2 regions of the Xenorhabdus littoralis genome follow, and region 1 is predicted to be linked to the other one. Evidence: predicted binding sites of a transcription regulator. Region 1 holds the regulator's gene; the other holds the start of a gene.
What was found. Region 1 encodes PurR, which represses purine synthesis genes. Its sites were predicted from a motif close to CANGCAAACGTTTGCNTG; they were not measured.
Positions count from the first base shown of each region.

Region 2: the regulator PurR is predicted to act here: its motif matches at 6,106-6,123, upstream of FE394_RS18300 (nucleobase:cation symporter-2 family protein).

Region 1 is NZ_VCDP01000067.1:54,276-62,633, reverse strand. Features, by position in the region: gene punC (purine nucleoside transporter PunC) at 105-1,286, opposite strand; gene punR (DNA-binding transcriptional activator PunR) at 1,410-2,318, shown strand; gene purR (HTH-type transcriptional repressor PurR) at 2,322-3,347, opposite strand; gene sodB (superoxide dismutase [Fe]) at 3,826-4,404, opposite strand; gene FE394_RS15810 (Grx4 family monothiol glutaredoxin) at 4,799-5,149, shown strand; gene rnt (ribonuclease T) at 5,230-5,898, opposite strand; gene gloA (lactoylglutathione lyase) at 6,140-6,547, opposite strand; gene FE394_RS15795 (DUF1289 domain-containing protein) at 6,876-7,115, shown strand; gene slyA (transcriptional regulator SlyA) at 7,794-8,231, shown strand; gene FE394_RS15785 (outer membrane lipoprotein) at 8,311-8,358, opposite strand, start outside.
Region 2 is NZ_VCDP01000126.1:11,576-19,933, reverse strand. Features, by position in the region: gene typA (ribosome-dependent GTPase TypA) at 1-116, shown strand, start outside; gene yihX (glucose-1-phosphatase) at 482-1,099, shown strand; gene dtd (D-aminoacyl-tRNA deacylase) at 1,175-1,612, shown strand; gene fabY (fatty acid biosynthesis protein FabY) at 1,726-2,649, shown strand; gene FE394_RS18305 (translocation/assembly module TamB domain-containing protein) at 2,639-4,453, opposite strand; gene FE394_RS18300 (nucleobase:cation symporter-2 family protein) at 4,668-6,053, opposite strand; gene gltS (sodium/glutamate symporter) at 6,295-7,509, shown strand; gene recG (ATP-dependent DNA helicase RecG) at 7,611-8,358, opposite strand, start outside.

The sequences.
Region 1 (8,358 bases):
ATTGAAATAATATTTAAACAATAATCTAAAGGCTACATTATCTGCAACCTTTAGATAATAATGTTCTTAATTATTATTTTTTTGAGAAACCATTTGATTTATGTTTAGCCAATTTTTCCGACATTTTTCTTCTGTAACCAATAACCTAACGCCATAGGGATAACAGTAGAAACCATAATGGTTGTCGTGGATAAGAGCGGATATTTCATAAATATAGAAACTATCATGCTGGCAATAAAACAAAGACCTAATTGAAGGGAGTTTTGCAATGCAGCAGCCTTACCGCTGTCCTTAGGATAAACGGAGAGTGCATTTGCCACGGCGATTGGATAGGATGCGCCGTTCATTGCAGCCATAAAGCAAAAAGGAACGAGAATAGCCATAAATGAAGGCTCCCCGAAGATGGAAAGCAAGTAAATGGCAATCATGCTGACAGCATAACCTACCAGCAAAAATGGGAATACCGTCTCACTTTTCACTTTCTCCAATAAGATGCGGCAACCATACCCGCCGATCATAAATGCCAGAGTTTGAGGAATATAGCTCAGACCAATATCGGTTGGGTCATAACCCATGTTCTTCAAAATAGTGGGTGAACCTGTTAACCAGGCAAAAAAACCAGCACTGCAAGAAGCATAGATCAATACATTTCCGTTAAAAACAGGGGAGTTGAGTAATGTAAAGAAAGAAATTGTCTTCTTATCGGTGTTGGTTTCGATACAACGCTTTTTATTTGTCAGGACCAGTGTTGGCAGCAACAGTAGGAGTGTCACTATCATTAAAACAAGGAAGATGATTCTCCAACCTGTATGTGACAACAACCATGCGCCCAATAAAGGTGCGAGGGCGGGGGAAAGCGCGACCAGAGGCATAATCATCGCAAAAACCCGTTTAGCGCGTTCTGCATCATACCGATCAACGACCAAAGCCTGCCATGAAACCGCAGCAGAACAGACACCAACAGCCTGAATGAACCTCAGCACAAGCAACTGTGTGGCATCAGTTATCCAGAGCATCCCTAAACAGCTAATGGAAAACAGAGACAATCCGATAATAAGAACAGGTTTTCTTCCTAAGTGGTCAGATAATTGTCCCCATAACAGTTGGGCAAAAGCAAAACCAGCAAGAAAAATACTGAGACTCGCACTAATGGCATTTTCTGATGTACCTAATTCTGCTCTCATGGCACCAAAAGCAGGTAGGTACATATCGATGGCCAAATAACCGAGCATACTCAGCCCGGCGAGATAAAACATGAATGAAATTGAGTTTTTATTGTTTGTCATTGTGTCAATAAATCGGTGTGGTAATTGATAAGGAAGTCATCGGCTTATTCTATATGGCATGTTTTTTACTTGTGAAACGGTAATATTTGCAACATGCTGTGAAAAAAATTGAAAGGAAGATTTATGTGGTCTGAATACTCTCTGGAAGTCGTTGATGCCGTTGCCAGAACAGGAAGTTTCAGTTCGGCAGCATCAGAACTTCATCGCGTACCTTCTGCTATCAGCTATACGGTAAAACAACTTGAAGAATGGTTAGCGGTTCCGCTATTTGAACGTCGTCATCGTGATGTGGATTTAACTGAAGCAGGCGCTATTTTTGTCAAGGAAGCTCGTTCTGTTATCAAAAAAATGAATCACACCAGACATCTATGCCAGCAAGTTGCTAACGGCTGGCGGGGACAATTTAGTATCGCGGTTGATCAAGTTGTAAAGCCTGAGCGGACTCTCCGGTTAATTCTGGATTTTTATCGACATTTTCCCGACATAGAATTGTTTATCTATCCTGAAGTTTTCAATGGCGTCTGGGATGCGCTAGTAGATGGGCGGGTAGATCTGGCTATTGGCGCAACACGTGCTTCGCCCGTCGGTGAACGATATAGTTTCAGGGATATGGGGTTTATGCCTTGGTTATGTGTAGCCAGTCCTGAGCATGATTTGGTGAGGATAGCGGAAAAATTAAATGACGACCAAATGCGACCTTATCCCAGTCTGTGTCTTGAGGATACATCACGTAATTTACCTAAGCGCAATACATGGGCTGTGGATAACCAAAGGCGATTGGTCGTTCCCGATTGGGATGCCGGTTTGAATTGCCTCATGGATGGATTGTGCGTGGGAATGGTGCCTGAGCACCGGGCACTACCACTCATCCGTAAAGGCAAACTGACCACACTCGAACTCGAACAACCATTACCTGATAGTCCATGTTGCTTGGCTTGGTCACAAAAAAGCCATTCTCCAGCATTAAGTTGGTTGCTTGATTATCTCGGAGATAGAGAAACACTTAATGCTGAATGGTTACAAGAAAATTAACGATTAACGGCGATAGTCAATAAATGGTCCATCTGCGACAGAGCGTCGCTCAACGAGACGTGGGTGGACTTCAATAGTCTGTGCATCCTCACGTTTATTGACTATTCTGTCCAATAACATTGAAAAGGCCATTTGTCCCAAACGTTCTTTGGGCTGGTGGATGGTTGTTAAGGCTGGTGTAAAGTAGCGGGCATTACGGATATTGTCATAACCAATGATAGAAATATCTTGTGGAACACGTAATCCTAGCTCATCAGCCGCACAAATCGCACCCATTGCCATGACATCCCCACCGCAAAAAACCGCAGTAGGACGATGTTTCTGGTTCAGGATCTTACACATAGCTTGATAACCGGATTCCGGTTCAAAATCACCCTGAACTATCCACTCATCCCGAATGGCAATATTGCCTTCTTTCAGCGCCTTGAGAAAACCTTGGTGACGCCCGCCCCCGGTATTTCTGGCTAATGGCCCAGGAATAGCCGCAATATCCCGATGACCGCGTTCAATAAGATAGCGACCAGCTAGGTAACCACCATGAAAAGCGTTATCAATAATTGCATCGGTAAAATCTCCTCTGGATTCTCCCCAATCCATAACCACCATGGGAATATTGCGGTAGTCTTCCAGCATCCCCAAAAGTTGCTCCGGGTATTCTGAACACATTACCAGCAAACCATCTACGCGCTTTTGCGCCAACATGGCGAGATAAGCTTTTTGTTTATCGGGATCGTTATGAGAATTACATAAAATTAGTGTATAGCCTTTGCTGTAGCAGCTATTTTCAACAGATTCTATGATTTCAGCAAAATAAGGGGCTTCACTTGATGTCGCCAGCAATCCGATAGATTTAGTATGGTTAACTTTCAAACTACGGGCAACGGCGCTGGGTGAATAATTCAGTTCTTTAATGGCCGCCCAAACTGCGGTCTTTGTATCTTCGGCGACGAAACGGGTTTTATTGATAACATGGGATACGGTTGTGGTTGAAACACCAGCGCGTTTAGCCACATCTTTAATCGTTGCCATGATAAAAAGGACTCCTGACCTTATGGTCTAAATTTACAGATCTTTGTTAGTTGTTTGCCAGTATAGTTATATATGGGAGGGCAACTGGCAATAATTTAACGATAAACCCTGAATTTTGTCTGATCTAGCGCAAAAGTGAAAGTAATAATCGATGCTATAAAGTATATGTATCAAATATCACAGTGCGATACTTAATCATCATGATGAATAATCACTTAAAATTTATGGTATCGCTGAAGCTTAACTTTCACTTGAGGATGTTCTATGGATACAGATCTTAAATTGGGGTTATTGACTGCCTGTAGTGCATTAATAATGATTGTTTTTTTGGGGAGTCTTTGTCTGATCTAACCAAGATCCAGAAAAAGAATTGAAGTGTATACTGGCCTGATTCAAGGGCAGATTTCCGATATTCATGCATTCCTGAATGGGAAAACCTGCCCTTTGTTATTTAAAATTGGCGCGAGAATTTATCTCATTAAGCCAGATTTTTTTCAACGAATTCCCAGTTGACCAGAGCCCAGAAGTGCTCCAGATATTGAGGACGTGCATTGCGATAATCGATGTAATACGCGTGTTCCCATACGTCAACGGTCAGAACTGGTTTATCTTCGCCAGTCAATGGAGTTGCTGCGTTGGAAGTATTGGCGATAGCCAGGCTGCCGTCAGTTTTCTTGACCAGCCATGTCCAACCAGAACCGAAGTTCTTCAGGGCTGCGTCAGTAAACTGCTGTTTGAACTCAGCAAAAGAACCGAAAGCACTGTTGATAGCATCTGCTACTCTTCCAGTTGGTTCGCCACCACCATTTGGTGACAGGCTGTGCCAATAAAAAGTATGGTTCCAGACTTGTGCTGCGTTATTGAAGATACCGCCTTCAGATGTTTTGATGATTTCTTCCAGGGATTTTCCGGAAAATTCAGTATCTTTAACCAGATTATTCAGGTTTACAACGTAAGTGTTGTGATGTTTTCCGTAGTGATATTCTAGAGTTTCTGCAGAAATGTGTGGTTCCAAGGCATCTTTGGCATAAGGTAATGCTGGTAATTCGAAAGACATTGCATGCTCCTTTTTAATATCGGGTTTTGGCTCTGCAAACCATTCACTAAGTAAGAGATTAATTCATGGACAGAGCAAATTTAAGTTTATTATCATGTTGCTATTTTGGTAATTATCTTAACAACTTTTCTGATAAATTACAGAGGAAAAGATGCTATTTAGCGGCGATATGGCGTAGAAATGCACTTTAATCCAGAATAAATACCAATAGTTAGAATAAAAATATCTACTGATTATTTGTTGCGAATCATGGAAAAAAACTGCCGCAGAAAGTTCTCAGTAGAAAGGTTAGGGATGAAAGTGGTATTCTGAATAAATCTTTTCTGATCCGGATGAATGGCTTTTACAGTTTTAAGGAAGCAAAATGACAATGACTAATATGCAATCTAATGCAATGGCTGGTAACACAACAGAGGCGATCATTGAGAAAATTGAACGCCAGATCAAAGAAAACCCAATCCTGCTGTACATGAAAGGCTCTCCAAAATTACCAAATTGTGGTTTTTCCGCGCAGGCAGTTCAGGCTTTATCTGCTTGTGGTGAACGTTTTGCTTATGTAGATATCCTGCAAAATCCCGATATCCGGGCTGAATTACCTAAATATGCCAACTGGCCGACATTTCCTCAGCTTTGGATTGATGGTGAATTGGTTGGAGGATGTGACATTCTGGTTGAAATGTATCAGCGTGGTGAATTACAAGCGTTGATCAAAGAGACTGCTGACAAGTACAGAGCTGATGAATAAGAAAAAGTCACATAATTCACCTGATTGATGACTGTTTTCCGTAAGCCCCATACTTACAAATAAGTATGGGGTTTGATACTTCAGGACTCGTTGTCAGCAGAAGCAGCAGAAGCAATAGAAGGCAATGGCCAGCCACCGAGTCGCTTCCAGCGATTGACGAGTTCACAGAACAGCAGGGCAGTCCGGTCGGTATCGTAAAGTGCGCTATGTGCCTGATTACTATCAAACGGAATTTCCGCAGTAATACAAGCTTTGGCAAGAATGGTTTGACCAAGAACCAATCCGCTGAGTGCCGCTGTATCAAAAGTGGCGAACGGGTGGAATGGATTGCGTTTAAGACCGGAACGCTCAGCCGCCGCCAGAACAAAATTATGATCAAAACTGGCATTATGGGCGACTATAATAGCTCGGTTACAGTTAGTGTCTTTCATCCCCTTGCGGATCATTTTGAAAATAGCGTGCAATGCCGTGTATTCACTAACCGCTCCCCGCAGAGGATTGGTAGGATCAATTCCTGTGAATGCCAGAGCGGCAGGATCAAGATTGGCTCCTTCAAAAGGGTCAATATGGAAATGTAATGTATCAGCAGGCATCAGCCAGCCTTCTTCATCCATTTTTAACGTGATTGCCGCGATTTCAAGTAAAGCATCTGTACGTGCATTAAAACCACCGGTTTCGACATCAATGACAACGGGATAGTAACCGCGAAAGCGTCCACTCAACATGTTTTGATCGTTTTTATTAGACATCTGATTTTCAGTTCTTAACTTCAAGGATTCTGTTTTTAACTCTGGAATAGTGAGTATTATGACAAAAATTGGAGTCCCTTGCAGAAGTAATACATATACCCAATAGATTTCAGGCTGTAGCATAGTGGCAAGGGAACGAATCCCCAGAAACATAGCTAACTGTATGTTTATAAGCATGTAACTGGGGAAGTGAGTGCAGCCAACAAATCTGCAACTGATTTATATAGGTGGGTATAATAAATTAATTTCCTAATGCACTGCTGGCACTTGTGTTTTCAATGAGTTCAATCTTATAACCATCTGGATCTTCAACAAATGCAATAACAGTTGTTCCACCTTTGACTGGTCCGGCTTCACGAGTAACTTTACCTCCCGCGAGCTTGATGCGTTCACAGGTTGCAGCGACATCATCGACACCTAAGGCAATATGCCCAAATGCGGTTCCCATTTCGTAGTTTTCAACATCCCAATTGTAGGTCAGTTCAATAACTGCACCCTGACTTTCATCGCTATAACCAACAAAAGCCAGAGAATATTTATACTCCGGGTTTTCACTGGTGCGAAGTAAACGCATACCCATCACTTGAGTATAGAAATCAATTGAGCGTTGCATGTTGCCAACACGGATCATAGTATGGAGTAAACGCATAATTACCTCTTGAATTTTATAGTCTTATTAAAATAGTCTCGTCGCGGAGTAAAAACAGTGCCTTATCGCGAACTTTGCTCATTAAGAACCCATCTCATTAAGCTATTCAAACTGCCTGCAACAATAAACGCCTACTGGGACAGGCTCTGACTGCCAATGCCTTTAACTATAACTTGTATAGATAAAATAATTCAATTTGTCCTTTCATCTATTTTGTTTCAAATGGTTATTATTTAATTTTTAATTAATATATCTGAAGCTTATACTACTGGATAAGAAAGCTTCCTCATGAGGAAGAGTTTGATAAATCTGAGGGCAGGAGGATTAGATGGCTGAACAATTAGAATTTTTTGCTATTCCAAACCCTTGTCGAGGGATTTGTGAATCTGATTCCCGTGGTTTTTGCCGAGGGTGTTATCGGAGCAGGGAAGAACGATTTATGTGGATAAAATTATCGGATAGTGAAAAAAGGAAGATATTTAGGTTATGTCGCAATAGATATCTAAGATTATTAAAATCAAAAGAAGGTTCTGGAAATAATATATCAGATCAGCCCGAATTATTTTAATTTTATTCTGAATTGATCAAAAAATAACACTTATATGAGTAATGGTTTAGGATTACCTTAAAAACAAAAAATATTTCCATTAATAAATGATATATTACATATATTATGTTGTATTTATTTGACATAAGTCGAATTAAATATCCTGTCTTATTGGCTGATTCAACCATTTCAGTAAAAATTTCTTATCAAATAATTATTTATTGAGCAATAAAAGAGCTAATTTGTTATCTTATTGTTTTTTATATTGTTTGATCTATCATTGACTCTATCTGTAAGAGAAAAATGATATTAATGTAAAAATATATAGATTAGTATTTGGATGGCGGTTATTCTTATAGAACTTTAACCGAGTGGAAATGTATATATTTTTGAAGGTTTGTGTTTTTTTTGTTGATATTTAAAAGTATAATAGTTTAATCGAGGTATTATTTTATACAGTTTATACCGTTGGTGGATTAATGCGCGATTTTATTCGATGCGCTGTAAAACTTCGCCCTTTAGGGTGACGAAGATGTCAACTTTGAATAACAAGCCAACGTGACACTAATTAGTTTATTGCGAAATTTCTGACTCTGTTAATGCAAGCATAATATAGAGTGCTTGTCCATTATTCATATGAATAAACTGATTGGATAATTCATTGATGTTATATGAGTCTCTAATTATAAGGAGGGGTAATTGGAATTGACATTGGGATCAGACCTTGCACGTTTAGTCCGTGTTTGGCGCGCTTTAATTGATCATCGTTTAAAACCGTTGAAATTAACACAGACGCATTGGGTTACTCTATACAATATTAGTCAGCTGCCACCAGAGCAGTCGCAGATACAGCTTGCGAAAGCTATTGGTATTGAGCAACCATCTTTGGTGAGAACTCTGGATCAATTAGAAGAAAAGAAACTGATTACACGTCACACATGTGTCAATGACCGGCGTGCAAAAAGAATTAAATTAACCGGAGAGTCGGAAACTTTTATCAGAGAAGTGGATAGTGTTATTGGTTCGACAAGGAAAGAGATACTTGAGGGAATTACTCATGATGAGTTAATTCTACTTGCTTCTGTAATAAAAAAAATCGAAAAAAACATTAACCAATTACATAAACAGGTAATATAAAAATTAATTGATAACAAGAAAATCGCGGTCCAGATACTGGTAAACCGCGATTTTTTTATTCTTGTGTTATTTAAGCATTTCAGAGTGGTGATACAGTCAGCGAATTTCCGCTATCGGCGATCTTGAC
Region 2 (8,358 bases), on a different contig from region 1:
TGGAGTTTATCGATGACGACGAACTGGTTGAAGTGACTCCGCAGTCAATTCGCCTGCGTAAACGTCATTTGACTGAAAATGATCGTCGTCGCGCAAATCGTAGCAAAGACGCTTAATATCTCTGCGTCACATTGCATGTGACAGATTGAAGATGTATAGCTTAGGGTGTTTCGGCACCCTGAGTTTTTTATGATATTCCTGTCAATAATTTCTTCCATTCAGTTTCAGTAATCCTTTTTATTCATTCTCAATAATCTGTCCGCACACTCATTTACTCTTCAACAGCTATTCATTACACGCAACAAGCTATTTATCAACAGCGATTCATCAACAGTTATGTATCAACAGTTATGTATCAACAGCTTCTCATCAACAATGACTCATCAAAAATTTATTCGCTCGTTTTTTTGTCGACTTATCCTTTTTTCTTAACAAAATTATGCTAAAAGTAGCAAACGGTGAGCATCAGTCAGGGGGGATTATGCTGTATATTTTCGATATGGGTAATGTGATTATTGATATTGATTTTAAAAGAGTACTGGCTGTCTGGAGCAATTTGAGCGGGACACCACTGGCAACACTGAGCCCGAAATTTTCATTGGGAGAAACCTTTGAAAAACATGAGCGGGGGCAAATCAGTGACAGTGAATTTGCAGAAATGATGTGTGATGAAATGGAAGTCTCACTCAGTTTTGAGCAGTTTGCGGAAGGCTGGCATGCAATTTTTATTGATGTCAGGCAGGAAGTTATTGAGTTAATGAATAAATTGCGTGAGCAGGGCCATCGCGTGGTTGTGCTGTCAAATACGAACCGTCTGCATTTTGATTACTGGCCAGTTCATTACCCTGAAATTGCAGCTTCAGTCGACTTTCTTTATTTATCCCAGGATCTGGGTATGCGTAAACCAGAACCTGATATTTTTAAATATGTACTTGATAAAGAGGGTGTAATGGAAGATCAGTCCATATTTTTTGATGATGTTTTAGAAAACGTTGAAGCGGCGAAAAAATCAGGTATCAATGCTATTCATGTGGCTGGCAGGAACGTCATTCCCGATTACTTTAAGGCACATAATTTCTCACTTCCCACAGACACTTAACATCTCCCGCCCATTGCGGGAGATGTTTTCCTCCACTCTCCTTGCCCTGACCGGGCAAGGATTATAGGTAAAAAAATGATCGCATTAATTCAGCGTGTAACACAGGCAAAGGTTGTTGTTGAAGGTGAAACTACCGGGGAAATTGGACAAGGACTGCTGGTGTTATTGGGGGTTGAAAAAGACGATAACCCACAAAAAGTACAGCGCTTATGCGAAAAAGTAATCGGGTATCGAGTATTTAGTGATGAGCAGGGAAAAATGAACCGGAATGTTCAGCAGGCTCAAGGTAGTTTACTGGTTGTATCCCAATTTACATTGGCCGCAGATACTCAGAAAGGCTTAAGACCTAGTTTTTCTGGTGGGGCTGAACCTGAAAAAGCGGATGAACTTTATCGCTATTTTGTTGAACAATGCCGCGTAACTGGTGTAAAAACAGAAACGGGGAAATTTGCCGCAGATATGAAGGTCAGTCTGACCAATGACGGGCCGGTGACCTTCTGGTTACAAGTATGATATGAGTGGGATTATCCAATGGATTGATGATTAAAATAATAAAATAATCCACCGTGTGCAGCATCCGTTTCCCCGACTACACATGACAACACACAAGAGAAGGGGCTATTTCTATGTACCACCTGAGAGTACCTCAAACAGAACAAGAGTTGGAAACCTATTACCAATTTCGTTGGGAGATGTTGCGTAAGCCGCTTCATCAGCCTATTGGTTCAGAAAAAGATGGTTATGATTCTGTAGCTCATCATCAAATGGTGGTGGATGAACATGGTAATCCGGTTGCTGTCGGACGCTTGTATATCAATGCGGACAGCGAGGGTGCCATTCGTTTTCTGGCTGTTCATCCCAATGTGCAGCGGAAAGGCTTGGGCACACTGATTGCGATGGCACTGGAGTCTGTCGCCAGACAGGAAGGGGTAAAAAGGGTAGTTTGCAGTGCACGGGAAGACGCTGTTGATTTCTTCGATAAATTGGGCTTTCAAAACCGGGGATTAATCAATGGTGCCAAGACGACACCGATTAACCATTTTCTGATGATCAAACCGATCATGAGCCTTGATGATATTCTGCATCGTCCTGACTGGTGCGCAGAATTACAACAAGCCTGGCATAAGCACATTCCTTTGAGTGAAAAAATGGGGCTGCGGATCACGCAATATACCGGTCAGCGTTTTATTACAACGATGCCTGAAGCCGGAAACCAGAATCCACATCATACTATTTTTGCGGGCAGTCTTTTCTCGCAGGCCACGTTAACGGCGTGGGGATTGATTTGGTTGTTGCTACAGGAGCGCCAATTGGGTGGTGACATTATTCTGGTGGATGCCAATATTCGTTATCGACAGCCAATCATAGGGCGCCCCAGTGCAACGGCGGATTTCAATAACATGAGCGGTGATCTGGCTCGTCTTGCCCGAGGCAGTAAAGCGCGGGTTAAACTGGAAGTGCAGGTTAGCGGTGAACACGGCGTCGGCAGCGTGTTCACCGGTACTTATATCGTCATGCCTCCCGAACGTTTTGCCACAGCTATAGCTTGAGCTTGGCGCAGGTTTGCTTCTCTGTTGTCGGGGGAGCGCCTGTTGCTGAGCTATCAATCGTTGCACTATTCGGGGAAGGATGCTCTCCGGAAAGGTCGGCAGAAGAGTTCGCTTTTGGCGGGCAGCGACTTGTTGAAATCAAACCTTGCTCAATAGATTGTGACTCTTTGTCGGATGCTTTATTGTCTGCATCCAGTGTGCCCTTGATTGTTTCCTTAATGTCATTAGCGGAGAGATCACCAGTGATAGAGAGCGAGAAATTGCCTTCTCCTTGAATATCGAGTGGTCTCCAACCCCATTGTGGCAAGATATTCAAATCCGCCTTCATCCCCCGGAAACTGAGGTTAAAAGGAGTTTGGGAAATTTGTTGTTCTGCTGTGCCGGTAATTTGTAATAGACCGTCGCCTGAGAAAGCATTTAATTTATCAATGGTTATTTTGTCATTTATAGCGTGTAGTTGCAGGTAAGGACGGATAATTTCAATTTTATTAAATGTCCCGCCGGAGGCTTGCAAAGATGCCTGACCATTCCACAATCCCCAATGGCCATTTTTTAAAATATCCATGGTGTCAATATGACCCGAAAGCGTAGTTAACTGAAATGGGAAGTCAGGATTGGGATCAATCAGCAATGTATTATTGAGGGTAATGTCATTTAATTTTAACCCTGAAATCCATTCTGGTGCGGCCTTTCTGAAATCATTGAGCCAGGTTGGTGGCAGAATATAAAGCAGCCCGGTGACAGAACTATTTTTTAGAGTCAATTGACGGGTTTTACGATCCCATTCAGATTGAATATTAAACAATCCTTTTTGATAATGGGTTGTCAGATTAGCAATGGTAAAAGTATCACCAGAAAAACGGAACTTTCCGAGAGTATCGCTGAACTTTTCGTTATTGAACGTTATGTCCATGGCATTAAAATCAATCAACCCGTCCCCAGCGTTCCAACTGCCACTGACCAGCCCCACATTCTTGATGGTGCTATCCAGATAATCGACAGACCAGTTGCGTCCTTGCAGTTTGGCATTGGTGATATTGAGATCTTTGACATAAATAGCGGGAAGGTGGTTGATTTTTTCCTTCAATGTGTTCAGTGTCATGGGTGATTGCCAGCGAATATCGCTGACCAACAGATTATTCCACTGCCAACTGCCGTCAGCTAATCGCTGGCCATCGCCAGAAACAGCACCGTGCAAAAATGTTGCGCCAAAAGAGTCGATAGCGAGGATTTTATTATGGTAGTTGCCTTGCATTATGACATTTTCAACAGGAATACCCTTTAAAAGGATCGTATTGGCGCTGAATTGATATTGCCCATTACCAAACGGGCTTTCCGCAGTAGGCTCCCAAGGTGTAATTCCTCCGGTGATATTTTTTCCCTGAATATGTGTATTGGGATTATTCAACTGAATGTCCATTTGATCCAGCTGTAAAATATCTGCTTTAAGGGGCGGTGGAAATTGGTTGCCAGATAGCGTTAATGTTCCTTGTTGCAATGTCAGGCGATGGAGATTCCGGGGTGTCAGCAAATGTTGCCATTTGAAATCAAGATTGATGGTTTTGACATTAAGTAAAAAAGGACTCTGTTTATCACGGACTTCCACACGATTTAACATCACTGTGGCAGGTTGCAGCCAGTTATGGTCAATACTTTCAATACTGACTTGATAATGTCCTTGTTTACTGAACCATTGGCTTAATTGTTTTGCTCCCCAATGTGTCTGAATAACAACATAGATGACGATAATCGCCAGAACCAGCAACAATAAAAGAGTAACAAAAAACTTTCCTAACCACCTCATGACTTCACCTCAATAAGCTCCCTAACAGAAACCCTTTTATGCCGCAAAATGAATAGGCACTCAATAGGCGATACAGGTAAAAGTATCAATTTATGTATTTTTGATAAGGGGAGTGTTGATATTGCGAATAGATACGCAGAATGAATGTAAGAATGTAAAAAAGAAAACTCCCGCAGATAAAGCGGGAGGGATAAAAATGGCTTAAATTTATGGGTTATTTTTCTTGGGGGAAAATCAGATTAAGCAGAATAGCTGTCAGGCCACCCGCAGCAATTCCTGAAGAGAGTAAGTTTTTCATCCAGTCAGGCGCAAACTGCAAAATCAGCGGTTGTTGGGAGACACCTAAACCCACCGCCAATGACAATGCGATGATCATAATTGCCCGGCGATTCAGTGGTTCTCGGGAAACGATCCTGATGCCAGAGGCGGCGATAGTACCAAACATAACAATCGTAGCACCTCCCAGAACAGGTTCGGGAATATGTTGCACAAAACCTGCCACTGCGGGAAACAATCCCAACAGAATCAGCATGGAGGCAATAAGATAACCGACATAGCGGCTGGCAACACCAGTCAGTTGGATGACACCATTATTTTGACCAAAACAGGAATTGGGAAAGGTATTGAATACTGCTGAGATCATCGAGTTGAGGCCGTTTGCCAGCACACCCCCCTTAATGCGTTTCATATATAGCGGACCACTGACGGGTTGTTCTGAAACATCAGAAGTTGCTGTGATATCGCCAATGGTTTCCAGTGATGTCACCATAAAAATAAGAATAAGCGGGATAAGCAAATTCCAGTCAAAAGAGAGACCGTAATAGAGTGGTGAAGGAATTGTGATGATCGGTGTTTCTTCTGTTGGCGTCGGGCGGGGGAGCATGTCCATATACCAGGCCGCCAAATAGCCTACTGTCATGGCGATAACCAGAGAAGCGACGCGCAAGTAAGGATTTTTTTGGCGATTCAGCAGCACGATAACGGCAAGGACAATCCCCGCTAACAGAAGATTCTCAGAGGCACCAAAAGTCCCGTTTTGAATAGCCGAATAACCACCGCCAATCGAGGTTAATCCGACCTGAATTAGCGACAGCCCGATAATCATTACCACGATACCGGATACCAGAGGCGTAATAACCTTGCTTGCTAAATGCAGGATACGGGAGAGCAGTATTTCGGTTGTTGAGGCGATCATCAGCGTACCGAATAGAGCGGCCATCATGGTTGGAATATCAGCTCCCCCATTTTTCAGCGCCAATCCCCCCATAATCAGAGGAGCAACGAAATTAAAGCTGGTGCCCTGAATTGACAGCAAGCCAGAACCAATAGGTCCCCAAGAGCGGATTTGAATAAGTGATGCCAAGCCTGAGGCGAACAGGGACATACTAATAATGCGTTGTGTATCTTGCTCAGGAAGCCCGAGAGCCTGACAAATCAACATTGCCGGAGTAATAACAGCAACGAACATTGCCAGTAAATGTTGGCACGCAGCAAATAGAGCATGCGGGAGAGGGGGTTTATCTTCGAGGCGATAGAGCAATTCATTGTCTGATTTGGCGGAAAGCGCTGATGAATTGGACTCATGGGCTGAACTGGCCATGTTATGAAATTCCAGATGGACAAAACAACACATTTTAATGATCTCCATCATTAAAGCAATCGATTGCGTTCAATTCTCCTTATTATAAACGGCTTAATTTCGTCACATTTTTAAATGTTTTAACTTGTATTTATTAATGATTTTCTTTCTAATCCGAACCCTACCTGCTCTTGGCGTTTTTATAGGATGATTATAGCGTCACATTAAATTCACATAATATTAACAATGGATGGGTACATAAATGTATCATTTGGATATTTATGGCACGCTGGTTGCTGCCACACTTGTTTTGCTACTAGGAAGAAAATTCGTACAAACAGTCCCGTTTCTCGGAAAATATACAATCCCTGAACCCGTCGCGGGCGGATTATTGGTCGCCTTAGTTTTATTGGCGGTGAAACAAGCCACGGGTTGGGAAGTCAGTTTTAACTCATCTCTAACAGAACCCCTGATGTTGACGTTCTTTGCCACAATTGGCCTGAACGCTAACCTTTCCAGCCTGAGAGCGGGCGGAAAACTTCTGATGCTTTTTGTCTTCGTTGTTGTTGGCCTGTTATTGGTACAAAACACCGTAGGTATTGTATTGGCGAAAATGCTTGGTCTTGACCCATTAATGGGACTGCTGGCGGGTTCTATTACTCTTTCTGGTGGACACGGAACCGGTGCTGCCTGGGGGAAAGTTTTCTCTGAGCGCTATGGCTTTGAGAATGCGACAGAAGTGGCAATGGCCTGCGCGACATTTGGTCTGGTGTTGGGTGGATTGATCGGTGGCCCGGTTGCTCGCTTCTTGGTAAGAAATACCAAAACACCGGGATTAGGTGCTGATGATAATGAGATCCCGACCGCATTTGAGAAACCTTATACTGGTCGTCTTATCACGCCCCTGGTGATGTTGGAAACCATTGCGATGATTTCCATTTGTTTGTTGGCGGGTAGCTTTGTTGAAAAACAGTTGGAAGGCACTAGCTTTGAATTACCGACATTTGTGTGTGTCCTGTTTATTGGGGTAATTCTCAGCAATGGTCTGTCTTTGCTTGGTTTTTACCGGGTATTTGATCGAGCGGTTTCAATATTGGGTAATGTCAGCCTGTCTCTGTTCCTTGCGATGGCATTGATGAGTTTAAAACTGTGGCAGTTGTCTTCCCTTGCATTGCCGATGTTGGTAATTCTTTCTGTACAAGCAGTAGTGATGGCACTGTATGCTGTTTTCGTCACTTACCGGGTGATGGGTAAGAATTACGATGCAGCGATATTGTCAGCTGGTCACTGTGGTTTTGGCTTGGGGGCGACGCCAACGGCTATCGCGAATATGCAGGCGATTACTGACCGTTTTGGGCCATCTCACGTGGCATTCTTGCTCGTGCCAATGGTCGGAGCATTCTTTATAGATATTGTTAATGCTGCTGTCATCAAGTTGTATCTGTTATTACCGGTATTTCCATCTGTAGCAGGTTAATTCGGTACGTTTATGGATAGCCTGATAATCAGGCTAAATATGCCGCTGAGATATTTCAGCGGCATTTTTTTATTTATTGATTCATTGAATTTTCATGGCCACTAGGCGTGACTATATTGCGAACGATCCGGTAGCCAGCGCTCAATGAGTGCTTTAGCATGTTCAGGGTAGTGCTGGTGGATATAACGGGCAATACGCTGAACCTCAGGTAACATACTTTGATCACGCAATAAGTCCGCAATCCTGAACTCTGCATTACCCGTTTGGCGTGTGCCAAGTAATTCTCCCGGTCCGCGAATTTCCAGATCTTTCTGGGCAATCACAAAACCATCGTTACTGTCCCGCAAAACTTGCAGGCGTATTTTGGCCGTATTGGTTAACGGAGTTTTATAGAGCAGGACGCAATGTGAAGCAATGGCTCCACGCCCGACACGCCCGCGAAGCTGGTGCAACTGGGCCAATCCCAGCCGCTCAGGATTGTCGATGATCATCAGGCTGGCATTGGGCACATCGACACCGACTTCAATCACTGTGGTAGCAACCAGCAATTGTAATTCACCCTGCTTGAACGCCTCCATGATGCTCTGCTTTTCTGCCGGTTTCATTCTGCCATGTACTAAGCCGATTTTCAGTTCAGGCAATGCCAGTGCCAGTTCTTCACTGGTCGCTTGCGCAGCTTGGGCTTCCAGCACCTCAGAATCTTCGATCAGAGTACATACCCAATAGGCTTGACGTCCTTCATCCAAACAGGCGTTTTTGATTCGTTGGATAATATCGTTCCGGCGGGTATCCGGGATAGCAACGGTTGTTACGGGTGTTCGTCCCGGTGGTAATTCATCAATGATGGAT